Regions from separate parts of the Croceicoccus sp. YJ47 genome, predicted to be linked through region 2. Evidence: predicted binding sites of a transcription regulator. Region 2 holds the regulator's gene; each other region holds the start of a gene.

Evidence for each region. Region 2 encodes LexA, which represses DNA repair genes until DNA is damaged. Its sites were predicted from a motif close to GTTCCNCNCTTGTTCT; they were not measured.
Region 1: JD971_RS02880 (MmcB family DNA repair protein) is a predicted target of LexA. The motif match lies at 928-943, and genes of this name have one in related genera.
Region 3: JD971_RS14740 (toprim domain-containing protein) is a predicted target of LexA. The motif match lies at 774-789, and genes of this name have one in related genera.

Annotation. Positions count from the first base shown of each region.
Region 1 covers NZ_CP067087.1:601,445-603,710, reverse strand. The annotation lists gene JD971_RS02890 (DNA cytosine methyltransferase) at 1-505, opposite strand, end outside; tRNA gene JD971_RS02885 (tRNA-Arg) at 713-789, opposite strand; gene JD971_RS02880 (MmcB family DNA repair protein) at 957-1,475, shown strand; gene JD971_RS02875 (sterol desaturase family protein) at 1,533-2,266, shown strand, end outside.
Region 2 covers NZ_CP067087.1:2,555,724-2,557,989, forward strand. The annotation lists gene JD971_RS12455 (ComEC/Rec2 family competence protein) at 1-721, shown strand, start outside; gene lexA (transcriptional repressor LexA) at 755-1,432, opposite strand; gene JD971_RS12465 (molybdopterin molybdotransferase MoeA) at 1,519-2,266, opposite strand, start outside.
Region 3 covers NZ_CP067087.1:3,008,680-3,010,945, forward strand. The annotation lists gene JD971_RS14735 (lytic transglycosylase domain-containing protein) at 87-743, opposite strand; gene JD971_RS14740 (toprim domain-containing protein) at 868-1,764, shown strand; gene JD971_RS14745 (bifunctional class I SAM-dependent methyltransferase/DEAD/DEAH box helicase) at 1,840-2,266, shown strand, end outside.

The DNA of each region.
Region 1 (2,266 bases), 1.4 Mb from region 2:
CGTACTTGGATTGAAGCGCGACAATGACGACACGCGGCCGGAGCTGCGGGACGCCGAAGTCCGATGCGTTGAGCAGCCGCCAGTCTGCCTCGTAACCGAGCTTCTTGAGCTGCTTCTTCAGCCCCTCCCGGTAATCGTGGAACACGGCGCTGAGGAAGCCCCGGACGTTCTCGATCATGACAGCGCGGGGACGCGTGGCGTCGATGATGTCGAGGGCATCCGGGAAGAGGTTGCGCTCGTCGCGCTCTCCGAGTTGCTTGCCAGCGAGCGAGAACGGCGGACAGGGGAGCCCGCCTGCGACAAGGTCCACGCCCTTGAAATCGGCGGCCCGCTCCTTGAACACCCGGAGATCGTCCTCGATCACGTTCCAGCTCGGCCGATTGGCCCGGAGCGTCTCGCAACAGCTCGAATCAATCTCGACCAGCGCCTCGTGCTCATACCCGGCCTTCTCGAGACCAAGCGCCTGTCCCCCGGCCCCGGCGCAGAGTTCTAGCGATGTGAGCATGACGTTCCCCTGATTCACGATTTGTTCTTCACTGCCCTATTGAATCGAAAGCCGGGGATCAAGGCAAGAGATTGTTCATCCCTGTCCGGGGAAAACGGGTCCAGCCGCGTGACTCGAGCGGGAGTCTCTGCGGCACCGAGAGTTCCCCTGCCGTTTCCCCGAGCTCCTCTGGGGCCGAGGATTTCACATCTAAGCTGTTAAAAAGGTTGGCGCACCCGACAGGATTCGAACCTGTGACCTCTGCCTTCGGAGGGCAGCGCTCTATCCAGCTGAGCTACGGGTGCGTGCCGAACGCGATTAGCAGGGTGATGATTGGCTGACCAGCCCTTTTCAAAGGGCGTCGGCACATTCGGGCCGGGAATCGAAAAATCCGCCATGAGCGTGCATTTTCACGGGGCGCAAACGTCCCGAACGCTTGCCAGGTTCGTATTTTGTTCTTTAATACGTCACCATGTCCGATTCGCTTTTACATACCACGCCCGCGTCCCCGTCCCCGTCGGCGCCATCGACACGGGCGCAGGCCGTCGCGCGCGGAATCGGCCGTCTGTTCGCGCGCAACGATATCTGGACCCTGCCGGAAGTCCCGCTGCGCAATGGGCGGCGGGCGGATCTCATGGGGATGGATGCGAGCGGGCGTCTCATCATCGTGGAGATCAAGGTGGCGCGCGCCGATCTGCTCGGCGATTCCAAATGGCCCGATTATCTGGACTATTGCGATCGGTTCTACTGGGGGCTTTGCCCGTCGCTCGACCGGGCGTGCATGGACATGCCGGAGTTCATGCCCGATTCCTGCGGGCTGATCGTGGCCGATGGCTATGATGCGGAAATTCTTCGGCCCGCGCCCTTGCTCACGCTCGCGCATGCCCGCCGGAAGAAAGAGGTGGAGCGGCTCGCCCGCATCGCCATCCGGCGCCGGCAGGTGGAGTGTGACCCGCAATGCGCACCGTGGGGCCAAAACGAACTGAGCTGAGTGTCTCGATGCGCTTCGCCATTTGAATGGCGGCGCTTTGCCGCTAAGGCACGGGGCATGAGCGCGACGATACCGGGATGGGTTCTGGCCATGGGAGCATCGGCCCTGGCAATGACGGCCATCGTCGCGGTGCGCTACATGCTGACGAGCGGCGGTTTCGCGCTCGCCACGCGGATGACGCGGCCGGGTCATTATAACGGGCTGAACGCGCAGATCGGCAAGGAGATCGGCTGGTCGCTGCTTTCCGCCGCGATCTACGGCATTCCGGCGGGCATCGTCGGCTGGGGCTGGCAGGAGCGCGGCTGGACCCGGATCTACGACGATGTCGGTGCCATGCCGCTGTGGTGGTTGCCGGTGTCTCTGTTCATCTATCTCTTTGCGCATGACAGCTGGTTCTACTGGACCCATCGGTGGATGCACCGGCCCGGCCCGTTCCGGATGATGCATGCGGTCCACCATGCCAGCCGCCCGCCGACCGCGTGGGCGGCGATGGCGTTTCACCCGTGGGAGGCGCTCACCGGGGCGGTGGTGATCCCGGCGCTGGTGTTTCTCGTTCCGATCCATGTCGGCGTGCTGGCTCTGGTGCTGGCGATCATGACGGTCATGGGTGTGACCAATCACATGGGGTGGGACATGTTTCCGGATGCCGTCGTTCATTCGCGGTTGGGGCGCTGGCTGATAACGGCGAGCCATCACCAGGTGCATCATCACCGTTATGCCTGCAATTACGGGCTGTATTTCCGGTTCTGGGACCGGATATGCGGCACCGACCGCGGGATTGCACCGCAAGG
Region 2 (2,266 bases):
CGACCTCATAGGCTTGGGCGGCCCGGTGTGGATGGCAACGGGGTGGGCGCTGCAGGCGCTGATCGAAATTGCGTTCCTCGCTTCCGGCTCGGAAAATTCGGTGATCCTGCGGGCGCAGCCGCCGTTATGGTCCATCCTTCTCTTTGCCGCGGGGTTTTTCTGGTGTGCGCTGTGGTCGGGGGGCATCCGATTGTACGGGTTGATTCCGATGGGCACGGGCGTCGTCATGCTGGCGATGCAGCCCGCGCCCGATCTCATGATCGCGGCGGAAGGCCGGCATGTCGCCATCGCGGACGAGGGCGGACGGATCTACCTGTTACGCGACCGCGCCGGGTTTACGCGCGATGCGCTGCTCGAACAGGCGGGTGTCGATCCGGACGTCGGCAACTACGCCAAGCTCAGGGATATTCCCGGGGCGGAATGCAACCGGGCCTTTTGCCGGTTCGAAATGCGACAACGGCGCATCATGGTGTCGCAGCGCCGGGCGACCGTCGATTACAGGGCGATGGTCACGGCATGTGCGGACAGCGATATCGTGATCGCCGAATGGAAACTGCCCGGCGCATGCAGGCCGCGCATCTTGAAGGCGGATCGTGCCCTGCTTACGCGCAGGGGCGGCATGACCTACGATTTCGAGAGCGGGGCGATCGCCTATGCCCGAAATCCTCGCGATGGGCATGGGTGGCGCCGGAGCGGGGCAGCGGCACAGGCGATGAAATGACGCAGGCGCCTTTCTCGGCTTAACGACTTCCTCTTAGTGATACCGCCGCAGGAGCCCGGCAAGGCGCCCTTGCACCTGCACATCGCGAGCGTCGTAAACCTGCGCCTCATACGCTGCGTTTGCAGGATCAAGCCTGACCTTTCCGGCATCGCGGTGCAGATATTTCAATGTCGCTTCCACACCATGCACAAGTGCGACGATAATCTCCCCATCGCGCGCCTCTTCGGTGCGGCGGACAAGCGCGAAATCGCCATCGAAGATCCCGGCCTCGATCATGGAATCGCCCGACACTTCGAGCGCATAATGCTCACCCGCACCGAGCAATGCGGCCGGCACGGGCAGCATCTGCTGATCCTCCAGCGCCTCGATCGGCATGCCGGCGGCAATCCGGCCATGCAGCGGGATCTCGACGACATCATTCGCGGGTGCAGGCGTGCCACCCTTGCGGTTCAGGGATACGACGGTTCCAGGCTCTTCCTTCGAGGCGGCGCCGGCACGATCGGTCTGGCGTATCACCTCGAGTGCGCGGGCGCGGTTGGGGAGGCGGCGGATGAAGCCACGCTCTTCCAATGCGGAAATGAGCCGATGCACACCCGATTTCGACTTCAGGTCGATGGCGTCCTTCATCTCCTCAAATGAGGGGGAGATCCCGGTTTCGTCGAGCCGATCCTGAATAAACACCAGCAATTCATGCTGCTTGCGCGTGAGCATTGGTTCGTTCCTCCTGTTCTACGAAATCAATCCGTGAACGAATAAGGAACAGTTAGGCAACAAACGGAACGCCGTCAATCGCCCTTCTAACCATATAGGCGAAAAATAGACACTTCGGCTCCATTTTGGATGCTTTTTGCGTGTGCCGGACGAATGATCAACGCATCCGCCATGGCCAAGGGAGCGATCGCGCCACTATCCTGGAGCCGCAGCGGTTCGGCCGCGCCGTCGCGAATGCGCGCGCGAATGAATTCCGCTCTTTTCCCCGTCGGTCCGAGCGAACCGCGTATCGGCATCACCTGCCGGGTGGGGAGGGGGGCGGTGCAGCCATTCATCGCGCGGATCAGGGGCAGGGCAAACAGAAACGCCGTGACGAAGCAGGAAACCGGATTGCCCGGCAGGCCGAGGACGATCTGCCGTTCCCGGCGTGCGACCATCACCGGCTTGCCCGGCTTCATCGCCACGCGCCAGAATGCGAGTTCCGCACCGATCGATTCCAGCGTCGGCCGGATCAGATCGTGATCCCCGACCGATGCGCCCCCGCTGGTAATCACCAGATCGGCATCGTCCGCCGCTCCGAACGCGGTGATGAGCGCCTCGCGCTCGTCCCCAATGGGTCCGCGGCGCGTCACATCGCAGGGCAGTTCGCCACACATCGCGGCCAGCATCGGCCCGTTGCTGGCCGGCAAATCACCCGGACCGAGCGGTTCGCCCGGCGCGCGCAATTCATCGCCGCAATCGATGATGGTCACGCGCGGGCGGCGGCGCACCGGCACCGTGCCATGCCCCCCGCCAATCGCGAGCGCGAGCGCGGCCGGGCTCAACCGCGCGCCA
Region 3 (2,266 bases), 450 kb from region 2:
CTCACAGGGGTTCGCAACCGCAACAAATCCGCCCAGCTAGAAACCGCAGGATGATGGGCCGTGCTATGGCCATCGTGGGTCGATCTTTAGAAACGCCATTGTCGAAGGACCTCTTGGACATATCCGGGCGTCTCGCCATTCCGGGGAATGCCGCCTGCGCGTTCCACTGCGCCGGGACCCGCATTGTAGGCAGCCACCGCGAGGTGAACCACGCCGAACCTGTCGAGCATCTGCCGCAGATACCGCGCCGCGCCGAAGATGTTGGCCATAGGATCGAAGCGATTGAAGACCCCGAGTTCTTTTGCCGTGGCTGGCATCAGCTGTCCAAGACCTGCGGCACCCGCCGGGCTGACGGCGAAGGGGTTATATCGAGATTCTGTCCATACGAGCGCATCGAGCAGGCCCGCGGGCAATGAGTACTTCGCTTCCGCAGCATAGATGTGGGGAAGGTAGCTTGCTCGCCTGAAGTCGGAGGGGCCAGGTTTGGCCTTGGGTTCGTATCTGTATGGCAGGTTCACCCGGCCATTTTGTGGTACAATGAGACCCGATGCCGGGCCGGCCTGACGGGATGACCACAGCCCGTGCTCGACCAGCTGGAAGCCGTTCGATGTTTCAGCAATTCGGATGCCTTCGGAGTGACTCGCGGGGGCTTCGATTGTGGCTGGCGCGGACAAATCCTGGGCTCTGGCGGAGGTAGCAGAGGTGATCGCGAAGCCTGCGACCAAGATAGCTTTCATTGTCATTTCTCGATCCTTCTATAGCCGAATCGAGTGAGAACATATATAGAACAGGCGGCGTAGGAAATTGGTTTGGCGCGAGTGCAGAGTGGAGGCTGCACGGGGAGGGCACCTCAACCGGAGAAGGTCGATGCCCCCGTTAGACAAACCTCATCAACTCGAACGCCGCGCCCGCGCGATCGTCGAAAGCCTTCAGGGTACATGGAGTCGGGGCAAAGGCATGTGCTGCTGCCCGGCGCATGATGACCGAACTCCCTCATTGAGCGTGACACTGGGAAGAAAGGCGATACTGTTTCATTGCTTCGCGGGATGCTCGAACGAGGAGGTCATAGCAGCACTGGACCGCCAGGGTGTTCGCAGCCGTGACCTGTTCGATGGCTCTAGTGCCGTGGTCGCTGATCGACAGGAAAATAGGGCCTTCGATTCCAACGCGCGGCGTTTGTGGCAATCGGCGACGGCGATCTCCGACAGCCCTGCCGAAGGATACCTCGCGCAGCGCGGGATCCTGCGTGCCTCTGATCAGCTCCGTTACCTCGAGCGCACGCCGCTCGGACCACGTGGCGCGGTCCAGTTCCTCCCTGCAATGTTGGCGAACGTCACGACTGACATCGGCACAATAGCGGTGCACAGGACGTTTATCGATACTGCGAGCGGCAAGTTGGCGGGTTTCGAGCGTCCCAAGCGTGCGCTGGGAAGCCTCAGCTGTGGTGCTGTCAGACTTGCCCCGCCAGCCGCGGGCCGGTTGGGCCTTGCCGAAGGTATCGAAAGCGCCCTGTCAGCCATGCAGCTGTTTGGGATTCCTTGCTGGGCAACGCTCGGGAACGAGCGGTTCGGCCTCGTCGCGATTCCCGAGAGTGTGCGCGAGCTCCACTTGTTCATCGACAATGATCCGGGAGGCGAGCTCGCGGATCAGCGCGCACGAAAGGCCTATTCTGCATCAGGCCGTGTGATCCACTCGCGAGCACCAGCGTCGACCGGTCTCGACTGGAACGATGAACTCAAGGCAAGGCTCGCTCGGCAAACCTGATCAGCGAGCCAGAGGGGAGGGGGCCTTCGGCTGATTGAGGCCTGCGAGGCGCAGGACCTCGTCAGGAGGTTTCCCATGTCCAACACTTCCCTCGCCTTCGCATTCGATCCACCATCTCCGCCGCTTGTCGTGACGGCAGCCAAAGCAATGGCGTTGCAATTGGCAGCAGGCAGCGCGCTTTCGCGCGGCGAAATCAACCGCATCATGACGGACCACTTCGGCGGAACCGATGCACTCGGGGCATGGTCAGTCCGTGATGCTCACGCTGCGCTCGAGCTGGCGCAGGTTCAACATCTGCAAGCATCAGATCAAGTCCAGCCCACGAGCCCGATCGACGAGGCGGAACAGTTCTTCTGCGGTCTCGATGCCCGAGTTCCGACCCAAACCAATCGCAGCGACGAGCAGATCGAATGGCAGCAGTTTGCAACGCCGCCGCGGTTGGCCTGGCTTGCCGCACGGGCCTGCGGACTGATGCTCAACGAGCTCGTGCTCGAGCCCTCGG